DNA from 3 places in the Pseudarthrobacter adonitolis genome. Region 3 is predicted to be linked to each of the others. Evidence: predicted binding sites of a transcription regulator. Region 3 holds the regulator's gene; each other region holds the start of a gene.
The links. Region 3 encodes HrcA, which represses chaperone genes, less so after heat shock. Its sites were predicted from a motif close to TTNGCACTCGNNNNNNNCGAGTGCNAA; they were not measured.

Region 1: the regulator HrcA is predicted to act here: its motif matches at 1,321-1,347, upstream of groL (chaperonin GroEL).
Region 2: the regulator HrcA is predicted to act here: its motif matches at 3,006-3,032, upstream of groES (co-chaperone GroES).

What each region holds. Positions count from the first base shown of each region.
Region 1 is NZ_JBVAYW010000017.1:11,202-15,658, forward strand. It holds gene ACZYZ4_RS15035 (ABC transporter substrate-binding protein) at 1-1,234, shown strand, start outside; gene groL (chaperonin GroEL) at 1,526-3,154, shown strand; gene ACZYZ4_RS15045 (RNase H family protein) at 3,605-4,457, shown strand, end outside.
Region 2 is NZ_JBVAYW010000001.1:306,225-310,681, reverse strand. It holds gene ACZYZ4_RS01605 (ATP-dependent DNA ligase) at 1-43, opposite strand, end outside; gene ACZYZ4_RS01600 (dihydrofolate reductase family protein) at 107-709, shown strand; gene groL (chaperonin GroEL) at 866-2,476, opposite strand; gene groES (co-chaperone GroES) at 2,554-2,847, opposite strand; gene ACZYZ4_RS01585 (hypothetical protein) at 3,058-3,438, opposite strand; gene ACZYZ4_RS01580 (class I SAM-dependent methyltransferase) at 3,494-4,457, shown strand, end outside.
Region 3 is NZ_JBVAYW010000002.1:209,674-214,130, reverse strand. It holds gene lepA (translation elongation factor 4) at 1-188, shown strand, start outside; gene hemW (radical SAM family heme chaperone HemW) at 225-1,454, shown strand; gene ACZYZ4_RS03570 (DUF4870 domain-containing protein) at 1,537-1,956, opposite strand; gene ACZYZ4_RS03565 (DUF3097 domain-containing protein) at 2,085-2,933, opposite strand; gene hrcA (heat-inducible transcriptional repressor HrcA) at 3,069-4,082, shown strand; gene dnaJ (molecular chaperone DnaJ) at 4,160-4,457, shown strand, end outside.

The DNA.
Region 1 (4,457 bases), on a different contig from region 3:
GGCGGCAGTCCTATTGGCCTTGGCCGGCTGTGCCGGAGCAGGCGGCAACGCCCGCGTTGAATCCGCTGAAGCATCCGGTGACGGGACGCTGCGGATCGGGCTGATCCAGGACAGCACAGGGGAGCAGGCCTTCCTCAACGACTCGCAGCTCGCCGCGGCCCAACTTGCCATCAAGGAAATCAGTGCGGCCGGCGGCCACAAGGGCAGGCCTGTTGACCTGGTGGTGGGCTCCGGTGATGGCGCAGATGCCCAGGCCAGGAATCTGGCCTCAGCCAAGGTTGATGCGGTGATCGGACCCACGGATTCGAGTCACGCCGCCGCCGCCATCGACGTCCTCTCGGCCGCGCGCGTCCCGCTCGTCTCGCCGGCCAACTCCGCTGCCGGCCTGTCCCGCTACAAGAGCGGCGGCTATTACTTCAGGACGGCGGCGGCGGACGTTGCCCAGGCCTCGGTGCTGGTGAAACTGGCCAAGGATGGCGGCGCCAAGAGCCTAGCCGTGGTCCACCAGGACAGTGCCTACGGCAAGGACGTTTCGGCCGCGGTGACCGGCGCCGCCAAGAACGCCGGCCTGAAGACGGTCTCCACCACCGCATTCAAGCCCGGCGACGCCGGGAACGCGGCAGTCGCTGCCAAGGCCGCCACGCCTGACGCCGTGGTGTTGATCGCCAGGGACGATGCCCAGGGCACCCTCGCAGAGCTCAATAACGCGGGGCTGTCGGGCAAGAGCATCATCCTGAGCGACGGCGCCTTCGCCCAATACGGTTCGGGGCTGGGATCCAAGGCCCTCGACGGCGCCCGTGCAGTGGTGCCTGGCCTGCTGCCGTCCGCGGACTTCCAAGCCCGGCTTGTTTCGGTCGACTCTTCATTGAAAGACCTTTCGTTCGCCGCAGAGACCTACGACGCCGTGAACCTCGCGGTCCTGGCGGCCGCGAAGGCTGACGACGACGCCGGCCGCTCCATCGCCGCCCACCTGATCGCCGTGTCCGGCGGGACAACCGGCGGGCAGCCCGCCGCGCAGGCTTCCGGCCCGGCCACCAAGCCTTGCCTGTCCTACGCCGACTGCCTCGCTGTCCTGAAGACCGGGGAAGACATTAATTACGACGGCGAATCGGGGCCGGTTGCGTTCGATTCCAACGGTGACATCACCACGGCCAACTACATGGTGTTCACCTACGGCGCAGACAACAGGGCAGTGCTCAGCGGCCGTGAGGCGGCAGGCCGGGCCGCAGGCTGATCGCCAGTGGCGAACGGGGCGCCCTGACAGCGCGATTTGCGGGGTCTTTCGCTTGCACTCTCACCTAGGGAGTGCTAATTATTGAGTTAGCACTCCTACGTACCGACTGCTAAAGCAACGTCCGGTTTGTCCGGCAGCGGAGTTTGGCGGCGGTCGTGGAGCGAGAGAAATACCTACCTGGAGTGAGATTCCCAGCCGCGGCATACAGAGGCCGCCGGTGAAGGATCGTCCGTCGCGGGCACTGCAGTGAGGTTCATTCTTAACGACTGTCCCGAAAGGACTACTGCCGTTATGGCCAAGATCATTGCATTTGATGAAGAGGCACGCCGCGGTCTTGAGCGGGGCCTGAACATCCTCGCCGACGCCGTCAAGGTCACCCTCGGCCCGCGTGGACGCAACGTCGTCCTCGAAAAGAAGTGGGGCGCCCCCACGATCACCAACGATGGTGTTTCCATCGCCAAGGAGATCGAGCTGGACGACCCTTACGAAAAGATCGGCGCCGAGCTGGTCAAGGAAGTTGCCAAGAAGACGGACGACGTCGCTGGCGACGGCACCACCACGGCTACCGTGCTGGCGCAGGCCCTGGTCAAGGAAGGCCTGCGCAACGTCGCGGCCGGCGCTGACCCGCTGTCCCTCAAGCGCGGTATCGAGAAGGCTGTCGCGGCCGTCACGGTTGAACTGCTGGCCTCCGCCAAGGAAATCGAAACCAAGGAAGAGATTGCGGCTACTGCCTCCATCTCCGCCGGTGACGACGAAATCGGCGCGCTGATCGCTGAAGCCCTGGACAAGGTGGGCAAAGAAGGCGTCATCACCGTCGAGGAGTCCAACACCTTCGGCCTGGAGCTCGAGCTCACCGAAGGCATGCGCTTCGACAAGGGTTACATCTCCGCTTACTTCGTTACCGATACTGAGCGCCAGGAAACAGTCCTTGAGGACCCGTACATCCTGATCGTCAACTCCAAGATCTCCAACGTCAAGGAACTGGTTGCTGTCCTGGAAAAGGTCATGCAGTCCAACAAGCCGCTGCTGATCATTGCCGAGGACATCGAGGGCGAGGCCCTGGCCACCCTGATCGTCAACAAGATCCGTGGCACCTTCAAGTCCGTTGCCGTCAAGGCTCCGGGCTTCGGCGACCGCCGCAAGGCCCAGCTGGCCGACATCGCTGTACTCACCGGTGGCCAGGTCATCGCCGAGGAAGTCGGACTCAAGCTGGAGACCGCCGGACTGGAACTCCTGGGACGCGCCCGCAAGGTTGTTGTCACCAAGGACGAGACCACCATCGTTGAAGGTGCCGGCGACGCCGACCAGATCGCTGGCCGCGTTTCCCAGATCCGTGCCGAGATCGAAAACTCCGATTCGGATTACGACCGCGAGAAGCTGCAGGAACGCCTGGCCAAGCTGGCCGGTGGCGTTGCAGTCATCAAGGCCGGTGCCGCAACCGAGGTTGAGCTCAAGGAACGCAAGCACCGCATTGAGGACGCTGTCCGCAACGCGAAGGCTGCCGTTGAAGAAGGCATCGTCGCCGGTGGCGGCGTTGCACTGATCCAGGCCGGCGCCAAGGCGTTCGCGAACCTGAACCTGACAGGTGACGAAGCGACCGGTGCGAACATCGTCCGCGTTGCCATCGACGCCCCGCTGAAGCAGATCGCTTTCAACGCCGGCCTCGAGCCTGGCGTTGTTGTCGACAAGGTCCGTGGCCTGCCTGCAGGCCACGGCCTGAACGCAGCAACCGGTGAATACGTCGACCTGCTGGCTGCCGGCATCAACGACCCCGTCAAGGTAACCCGCTCTGCCCTGCAGAACGCGGCTTCCATTGCCGGTCTGTTCCTCACCACCGAGGCCGTTGTGGCCGACAAGCCGGAGAAGAACGCTCCGGCCATGGGTGGCGGCGACGACATGGGCGGCATGGGCGGCTTCTAGCCCCCAGCGCCCGGAATCCGTTCCGCGCAAACCATAATGCGGCCCCCTCCACTGGAAGGGGCCGCATTTGTTTTTGCCTGGCTGATGACCTGTGGGCCGGCGCCTGGTTGCCTGGCGTGCCCGGTGACCTGGCTTGCCGGCGAGCTCCGCTACTTGCCGCAGCCTGTGGCAAGCAGTTAAGCAGCGACGGCGACTGCGCCGAACTGGAACTTCCTGCGGCTGATGGCCCGAATCTTCATTGATGAGCCTTCCTCAAAAGGGTGAAGGTCCACCACACGCGTGTTCCCGTGACGGCGTCGGTGCCGGTGGGGAAGCCTCGACTGAGAAAGCGCTTTCCTGGTCAGGATTCCGATTCTGCCGCGCTTCGACTTCAGCGTCAAGACATTTCGGTAAGCGGTTTCCCGAAAGTTGGCTGAACCGGTTGCCGGCGCCGTCTGGCAGGATGGTTCCGTGACAATTACTGCAGCGGCCGACGGTTCGGCTTTAGGAAATCCCGGCCCGGCCGGTTGGGCCTGGTACGTGAACGACGACTGCTGGCGGGCCGGGGGATGGCCGCACGGCACCAACAACCAGGGCGAGCTGATGGCCGTCCTTGACCTGTTCCGCGCCACCGCCCACGTCCCGGAGGAGGATTTGCGGGTCCTGTGCGACAGCCAGTACGTGATCAACTCCATCACCAAATGGATGCCGGGCTGGAAACGCAAGGGCTGGCGCAAGGCCGACGGCAAACCCGTCCTGAACGTGGAGCTGCTCAAGGAACTGGACCGCGAAATTTCCGGCCGGAAATACACGTTCGAATGGGTCAAGGGCCACGCAGGCCACGACCTCAATGAGGCAGCCGATGTCCGCGCGCGTGCCGCCGCCACCGCGTACCAGCAGGGTGTGGCTGCCCGTTCCGGCCCAGGATTCGCGGGAGCCCCGGCAGCGGTTGACCCGGCGGTTGATAGCCGGGTCGCCGTCAGCTCTGGGGCAGGCACTGCAGTGACCAGCCCCGCCGGTCAGAGCTCGTACGGCCAGGACCTCTTCAACCAAGGCCCCTACGACGAGCCGGACCTCTTCAGTGAGCTGGAGAGCGACTCCTTCGTCCCGTCGGAGTCCGCCGGGACTGAGATGAGCCCCGAAGCGATGGTCGAGGCCCTCGAACACGAATTGTCGGGCCCCGACATCCGTGGCGACATCGGCCGCACCGGCGTCCTCCTGCACCCTGATTTTATGGAAATCGGAACCTCGGGCAGAGTATGGACCCGTGATGCCACGATGATGGCGCTGGAAGAGGAACCCGGCCAGCACACTGAACTGGAGA
Region 2 (4,457 bases), on a different contig from region 3:
ACGCGACGGCATCCGTGGTTTTCACGAGCTCGTCGAGCAGCATGGCACCAGTCTGCCATGGCCGCGGACGCTGGACAGTGCCGGAACGCTGTTCCAGAATGGACGCGTGGGGACCATTGTCGCGAACCTGTTCGTCACCCTCGACGGCGTCTACCAGGCGCCCGGCGGCCGCGAGGAGGACACCGAGGGCGACTTCGCCTTCGGTGGCTGGCAGGCGCCGGTGTCCGATGCCGAGGCCGGCGCGGCCATCGGCGCCGAGATCGGCCTCATCGACGCCCTGCTTCTCGGCCGGAAGACCTATGACATCTTCGAGGCCTACTGGCCACACCAGTCTGACGACATCGGCCGCACGCTCAACCGGGTGCCCAAGTTCGTCGTCTCCAGCACCCTGACCGCGCCGAGCTGGGCGGGCACCACGGTGCTGCCGGATGCCGCGGCCGCGGGTCGGCTCCGCGAGGAGTACGACCAGGTGCACATGTTCGGCAGCGGCGTCCTCATCCGTGCACTGCTCGCGGCAGGCGTGATCGACCGCCTCCACCTCTGGCTCTATCCGATCACCCTCGGGCAGGGCAAGCGCCTCTTCGACGCCGGGACTATCCCCGCCTGCTTCAGCCTCGCCGAGCCGGCGCGCACCTTCCCGAAGGGGGCTGTGTCGCTCGTCTACGAGCGTGCGGGCGACGTTGCAACGCAGGACATGCCGGGCGCGTAGGGCGGGAAAACCGGGCCGCAGGCCATTTTTGGCACAAAGAACCGGCCCAGCCGAAGCTGGACCGGTTCTTTGTGCCGAGACTTGATGCAGAGGCTCTGGGCCCACGCCGTCAGGGTTCCCTGACCGAGCGAAGCGAGGTAAGGGAGACGGTGGGGACTAGTGGCTGTGGCCTGCGTGCTCTTCTTCGTTTGCGGGCTTCTCCACGACGAGGGTCTCGGTGGTGAGAACCAGCGCAGCGATGGATGCCGCGTTGCGCAGGGCTGCACGGGTGACCTTGACCGGGTCGATGACACCGGCTGCGATCAGGTCCTCGTACTGGCCCGTCTTGGCGTTGAAGCCGTTGTTGGTTTCGAGCTCGGCAACCTTGGCGGTGACAACGTAGCCGTCGAAACCGGCGTTCTGGGCGATCCAGCGAAGCGGCTGGACCAGCGCGCGGCGGACGATGCCCACAGCAGCGGCGGCGTCGCCTTCGAGGGCCTTGACTGCAGGATCCTCGTCGAGGGCCTTCAGTGCGTGGATCAGGGCGGAACCGCCACCGGCCACGATGCCCTCTTCGAGGGCGGCGCGGGTGGAGGACACTGCATCTTCGATGCGGTGCTTCTTTTCCTTCAGCTCAACTTCGGTGGCTGCGCCGACCTTGATGACACCGATGCCGCCGGCCAGCTTGGCCAGGCGCTCCTGGAGCTTTTCGCGGTCCCAGTCGGAGTCGGTGCGGGTCAGCTCGGCGCGCAGCTGGGAAACCCGGGCTGCGACGTCTTCTGCGGAACCGGCGCCGTCAACGATGGTGGTGTTGTCCTTGGTGACCGTGATGCGCCGGGCGGTACCCAGCACCTCAAGGCCAACCGAATCCAGGCTGAGGCCCAGTTCCGCGGAGACGACCTGTGCACCCGTGAGGGTGGCGATGTCCTGCAGCATGGCCTTGCGGCGGTCGCCGAAGCCCGGAGCCTTGACGGCAACCACGTTCAGGGTGCCGCGGATGCGGTTGACGATCAGCGTGGACAGGGCCTCGCCCTCAACGTCTTCGGCAATGATGAAGAGCGGCTTGGAGCTCTGCAGCGCCTTCTCCAGCAGCGGCAGGAAATCCTGCACGGAGGAGATCTTGCCCTGGTTGATCAGGATGAGTGCGTCCTCGAGGACGGCTTCCTGACGCTCGGTGTCGGTCACGAAGTACGGGGACAGATAGCCCTTGTCGAACTGCATGCCCTCGGTGAGGACCAGCTCGGTCTGCGTGGTGGAGGACTCCTCGATGGTGATCACACCATCCTTGCCGACCTTGCCGAACGCCTCGGCGAGGAGCTCGCCAATTTCGTCGCTCTGGGCCGAGATGGCAGCCACGCTGGCAACCTGGGTGCCTTCGACCGGGCGTGCGTTCTCGAGCAGGCGGGCAGCAATGGCTTCGACGGAAACCTCGATGCCGCGCTTGATCTGGCCCGGAGCGGCGCCAGCCGCAACGTTGCGCAGGCCTTCCTTGACCAAGGCCTGGGCCAGCACGGTGGCCGTGGTGGTGCCGTCACCGGCAACGTCATTGGTCTTGGTGGCTACTTCCTTGGCCAGCTGCGCGCCAAGGTTCTCGTAGGGGTCATCAAGCTCAATTTCGCGGGCGATAGTGACGCCATCGTTAGTGATCGTGGGTGCCCCCCACTTTTTGTCGAGGACAACGTTGCGGCCGCGGGGGCCGAGCGTCACCTTGACAGTGTTGGCGAGCTTATCGATGCCGGCTTCAAGCGACCGGCGGGCAGCGTCGTTAAACGCAAGCTGCTTTGCCATGGTTTTGTCCTTTCAAGACAGAACCCCGCACAGCTGACCAGCGGAATGCATGATCAGCGGCACGGGGATCCAAAGAGTTACTTTACGACGATCGCCAGAACGTCGCGGGCGGACAGCACGAGGTACTCGTTGCCACCGGTCTTGACTTCGGTTCCACCGTACTTGGAGTAGATAACGACGTCGCCAACGGCTACGTCAACCGGAACGCGGTTACCGTCTTCGAAGCGGCCGGGGCCTACTGCAACAACTTCACCCTCCTGCGGCTTCTCCTGTGCGGAGTCCGGGATAACCAGGCCGGAAGCCGTGGTCTGCTCGGCTTCGAGCGGGCGGACAACAATACGATCCTCAAGAGGCTTAATAGAGACCGACACTCGGACCTCTCCTTCTACGTCAGCAAATTCATGGACAGTTGAGCTGCTTCGCCGAGGCTGGCAAACCGTCGTCGCGGTGCCGGCAGCAGCCTGGCTGGCAGCTCTTCATGTGTTAGCACCCTCCTAGGGAGAGTGCTAATGATGACTCTATGTATTGGTTAGCACTCGGTCAAGGCGAGTGCCAGAATTATGTCTCCGGCGAACAGCCCGTTACCGGCCGGTGAGGTCCTCAAAATCGACGTCCTCGTCGCCTTCGTCCCCATTGGCGGTGCCCCGCCGCAGGTACAGCACCACGGCGCCGCCTACGGCAGCCAGCAGCGAGACCACCAGTAGGATGATGCCGCCTACGCGTGCCCCGGCGTAGAGGCCGCGGATCTCCCGTGCCTCGTCCGTGGCGTCCTGGATGTCGTTGCCGCCCACGGAGTAGACAGTGGCGTTGAACGTGTCAAGGAAGAAGATAATCACCAGCAGCGCGACGCAGACCACGGCCACTGCGGATCCTGCAATCAGCGCGGGGCGGGCGAACTTCACCAGGTCCGGATTGCTGGCTTGGGGTGGTCCGGACGGCTGGGTGCCTGCACTGTCTTCCATGCCTTCAACCCTAGCGGGAACTGGCCGCGCGGCCACCTCCACTAGGCTTGAACCCATGGCTCAAGCACCGCAGGACCAGATCGCCCCATTGCTCACGAGCGAAGGCTGGGAGCTGCTGGCGTCCCTGGGCCCGTACCGCGAGGACGAGGCCTTTGAGCTCAACGCGGCCCTCCGAAAGGCCGGGCACTCCCCCGCACTGGTCTCCGCCGTCCTCACCCAGTCCCGGCTGCGCACCAAGGCCGAGCTGAAGTTCGGGGAGTTCGCCCGGAGCATGCTCTTCACGCAGGCCGGGCTGGAACAGGCCACGCGTCTCACTGTTGCCGCTCGGCATGCCGAGCGCTTTGCGCAGGCCGGCGTCCGCCACGTAGCCGACCTCGGGTGCGGCCTCGCCGCGGACTCCCTGGCCCTGGCATCGATGGACATCACGGTCACGGCCGTGGAAATGGACGAAACCACGGCCGCCTGCGCCACGGTCAACCTGATTCCCTTCCCCAACGCCACCGTGGTGCATTCGGACGCCACCACCGTCCCTTTGGAAGGGGTCGACGGCGTCTGGCTGGATCCCGCACGACGGGTCACCTCCACCTCCGGTACCAAGAGGATCTGGGATCCTGAGGCGTTTTCGCCGCCGCTGTCCTTCGTGGAAATGCTCGCTGCCACCGGGCGCGCCGTCGGAGTCAAAATGGGACCCGGCATGCCCCACGAGTCAGTTCCCGCCGGCTGCGAGGCACAGTGGGTATCGGTGGGCGGCGACGTCACCGAGGTGGCCCTATGGTTCAACTCCGTGCGCCGGCCCGGAATCCGCCGGGCGGCGCTGCTGCTTGGCCCGCAGGGTGCCGCCGAGCTGACCAGCGCTGAAGACTTCGACGGCGGTCCCGCCGCGCCGGTGGGACCGGCGGCGGGCTACCTGTATGAGCCCGATGGTGCGGTGATCCGCGCCGGCCTGGTGGCCGACGTCGCGCTTCAACTGGGCGGGCACCTGCTGGACGAGCACATCGCCTACATCTGCGCCCCGGAAC
Region 3 (4,457 bases):
TCCGCGCCATCCGCAAGGACGTTCTGGCCAAGTGCTACGGCGGCGATATTTCCCGGAAGCGCAAACTGCTGGAGAAGCAGAAGGAAGGCAAAAAGCGCATGAAGATGGTGGGCCGCGTTGAGGTTCCCCAGGAAGCCTTTATCGCTGCGCTGACCACCGACGAGTCCAAGGACAAGGCCAAGAAGTAGTGATGACAGTGGCCGGCAACACCGGACGCCCCCGCAATGCCTAGCATTCTTCCCCTCGGCGACCCGGCGCCGTCGGACGGTCTGCTGCCCGCCCAGGCAGTGGACGGTGCGGCGGACCGGGCTTTCGGGTTGTACGTGCACATCCCGTTCTGCGCGGTGCGCTGCGGATACTGTGACTTCAACACGTACACGGCCACCGAGCTGGGCGGCGGAGCGTCGCAGGACGCCTACGCCACCACGGCCGTGTCCGAGGTGGATTTTGCGGCCACGGTCCTGCGGGCCTCCGGTCTTCCGGACCGGCCCCTGAGCACAGTCTTCTTCGGCGGCGGCACCCCTACGTTGCTCCCCGCGGAAGACCTCGCGCGGATACTGACGGCCGCCGTCGGGCACTGGGGCCTGGAACCCGGCGCCGAAGTGACCACCGAAGCAAACCCCGATTCGGTCACCCCTGCATCCCTGCGGGTGCTGGCCGATGCCGGTTTCACCCGGGTTTCCTTTGGCATGCAGTCTGCCGTTCCCCACGTCCTGAGGGTCCTTGACCGCACGCACACGCCCAGCCGCGTGCCGCAGGTGGTGCAATGGGCGCGCGATGCCGGACTGGCCGTGAGCCTGGATCTTATCTACGGGACGCCGGGGGAGGCCCTGGAGGACTGGCGGTTCTCGCTGCAGACGGCGCTGTCCTACCAGCCTGACCACATCAGTGCCTACGCGCTGATCGTGGAGGACGGCACCAAGCTGGCCGCCCAGATCCGCCGTGGTGAAGTCCCGGGAATCGACGACGACGACCACGCCGACAAGTACGAACTCGCCGATCAGCTGATTGGCGCTGCGGGCCTCAGCTGGTATGAGGTCAGCAACTGGTCCCGGACGCCGGAGCAGGCATGCCGGCACAACCTTGCGTACTGGCGGGGGGACGACTGGTGGGGCATCGGACCAGGTGCACACTCACACGTCGGCGGAGTGCGGTGGTGGAACGTCAAGCACCCTACTGCCTACGCCGGACGGCTCGCGCAGCGGCTGTCACCGGCCGCCGGGCGGGAAACTCTTGACGCCGAAACCCGCGACGTGGAGCGTGTGATGCTCGAGGCCCGGCTCGTGTCGGGGCTGGCAACGTCAACGCTGGGCGAACACGGCCGTCACGCCGTGGCCGGGCTCATTGCCGACGGCCTGGTGGAGGCGCCCGCTGCCTTCCAGGGCAAGCTGGTCTTGACCCTGAGGGGCCGCCTGCTGGCCGACGCTGTGGTCCGCAGGATCCTGCCGGACTAGCGCGGGGGTCCATTTCCAACACTCGCAAGCTCGCGTCGGGGCCCTCGGGACGCCGCTTAGCGGATCCAGCGCAAGTTGTCGCTTACTTGATCCAGCGCAGGTTGTACTGGTAGCGGTGAGGCTGGCCCTTGTTGACATGGATGCCTGCGGAAACTGAGAAGCAGGTCAGGGCAATCCAAATCAGGGTGGCGATGACGGCGAAGATATTTCCCACCACCGGAATGAAAACCAGGACGTTGGCCACCAGGGCAGCAATGGTGGGCGGCAGGCTGAAGTTCAGCGCTTCCTTGGATTCCTGGGCGGTAAACGGCCCGCGCTCACGGAAAATCAAGTAGATCAGCAGTGACGGAACACAGCCGAGGATCCCGCCAAAGTGTGCCAGCGTGGCCCATTGGCGGTCTTCGCTGGCCGTCAGGGGCAGCGCATTTGCCGGAACGCCCTGGTACTCGGAACGGGCCTGGCCGCCGTGGTCGTCCCGGTGCTCGCGTGCGTTTTGTGCCACGGTTTTCTTCCTTTGAAAGTGCAATGGTGCTGGGTTGGAGAATGCCGGACTGAAGCAACTGCAGCCTCCGCAGTACCAAGAATACTGGTTCGGCCACCGAATGCCGCCGCCCGCAGCCGGATCCGGCGTTATGGCACTGTCAGGAAGTCTATGACTTCCTCCACTCTCCCGAGCAGTGATGCTTCCAGATCCGCGTAGCTGCGGACAGCGCCGAGCAGCTTTTGCCAGCCAAGCCCGGTGTCTTCCTTGGTGGAGTGCGGCCAGCCGAACGCTGCCAGGATGCCGGTCTTCCAGTCCTCCCCGCGGGGCACCACCGGCCATTGTTCGATGCCCAGTACGGCGGGCCGGATTGCCTGCCATACGTCAACGTAAGGGTGCCCGACGATCAGGACATTCCCGGCCGCGCCGGGAGAAGCCATCACGGCGGCAGCGATGCGCGACTCCTTCGAGTCCGGCACCAGATGGTCCACCAGGACCCCCAGCCGCCGGCCCGGACCGGGACCGAACGCGGCCACCGCCCCCGCCAGGTCATCAATGCCGTGCAAAGGTTCGACGACGATGCCCTCTACGCGGAGATCGTCACCCCAGACTTTTTCCACGAGTTCGGCGTCGTGTTTTCCCTCCACCCAGATTCTGCTCGCCTTGGCCACCTGGGCACGCTGGCCAGCCACACGGACTGAGCCGGACGCCGTCCGGCCGGCGACCACGGCGGCTGGCTGCCTGGGCGCCGGGGGAACGAGCCGGATGGGCTGTCCCTCCAGGAGGAACCCGAAGCCGAGCCGGAAGGATCGGGACTTTCCGCGTCGGTCTTCGAGGGCCACTACATGCATGCCGCCGGACTTCTCCACCCGGGTCACCGCTCCCACCCAGCCTGACTGGGCGTCTTCGAGAACCATGCCGCGTTCCACAGGAACCTCAGGGAGTTCGCTTCTGACGGGCGCGGTGATCTCCTGCGGACCCCAGTTCTGGTATTGCATGGATTGATTCCGCCTTGCCGCTAGATCCTGGCCCGGAATTCGCCCGGAGCGGTACCAATGCTAACAACGGGGTGACTCATATTAGACTGTTAGCACTTAGGCATGTCGAGTGCTAACCCTGGATGGAGGTGGAGTATGAGCGAGCCGCGCAAACTCGAAGTACTGCGCGCCATCGTGGAGGACTATGTGCACTCCCGCGAGCCAGTGGGTTCCAAGGCGCTCGTGGAACGCCATCACCTCGGAGTATCCAGCGCCACCATCCGCAACGACATGGCGGCCTTGGAAGACGACGGCCTGATCACGGCCCCGCACACCAGCGCCGGACGAATCCCCACCGACAAAGGCTATCGGCTGTTTGTGGACCAGATTTCAGCGGTAAAGCCGCTGTCCCAGGCGGAACGGCGTGCAATCCAGTCGCTGCTGGAGGGCTCAGACGATCTGGACGACGTCCTGGACAGGACCGTCAGGATGCTGTCACAGCTGACCAACCAGGTCGCCGTGGTCCAGTATCCCCATCTGAGCCGCGCCACCATCCGCCATATCGAATTCGTGCTGCTCGCGCCCCGGCAGGTCCTGGTGGTCCTCATCGCCACCACCGGCAAAGTCGAACAGCGCGTGATCGACGTCGGCCAGGACCTCGGCGAAGACGTCATCGCCGCCTTGCGGACACACTTCCTCGGATTATTGGCGGGCACTTCGCTGAGCCGTCTGACGCCGTCGCTGCCGGGAGTCGTTTCATCCGTCAGTCCGGGCCAGCGCGCGGCCGCCCAGGCTTTGGCCCAGGGGCTGGAAACGCTCGCCCACAACAGCCGTGAGGAACGCATGGTTATGGCCGGAACGGCGAACCTTGCCCGCTCCAATGTGGATTTTCCGCTGAGTATCGGACCCGTCCTGGAAGCCCTTGAGGAGCAGGTTGTCCTGCTACGCCTCCTGAGTGACATGGCTCAGGATCCGAGGGGCGTGGCAGTCAGTATCGGGCGTGAGAACCCTTACGACGGGCTCGCGGAAGCCTCCGTGGTGGCCACGGGCTACGGACCTGACAGCACGGCCAAGATCGGTGTGCTGGGCCCCACCCGGATGGACTATCCCACCACCATGGCCGCCGTCAGGGCAGTTGCCCGTTACCTTTCAAGAATTCTGGGTCCGTAACAGCACCACGGTCCAGGCACAAAGAGCAGTGCCGGCAGCCCGGCTGCCGGCAGTACAACAAGGAAGAGATACGAACTTTGAGCAGCCACTACGACGTCCTCGGAGTCTCGCCGGAAGCCACCGGGGAAGAGATCAAGAAGGCCTACCGCAAGCTGGCCCGGACTCTTCACCCGGACGTAAACCCCGGGGACGATGCATCGGACCGCTTCAAGGCCGTGACCCACGCCTATGAGGTACTTTCGGACCCGCAGAAGCGCCGGATCTACGACACCACCGGCAACGAGAACGGCACCGACAACGGGTTCGGCGGCGCCGGATACTCCGGCCAGGGCTTCGCGTTCCAGGACATCTTTGACACGTTCTTCGGTGCCGGCG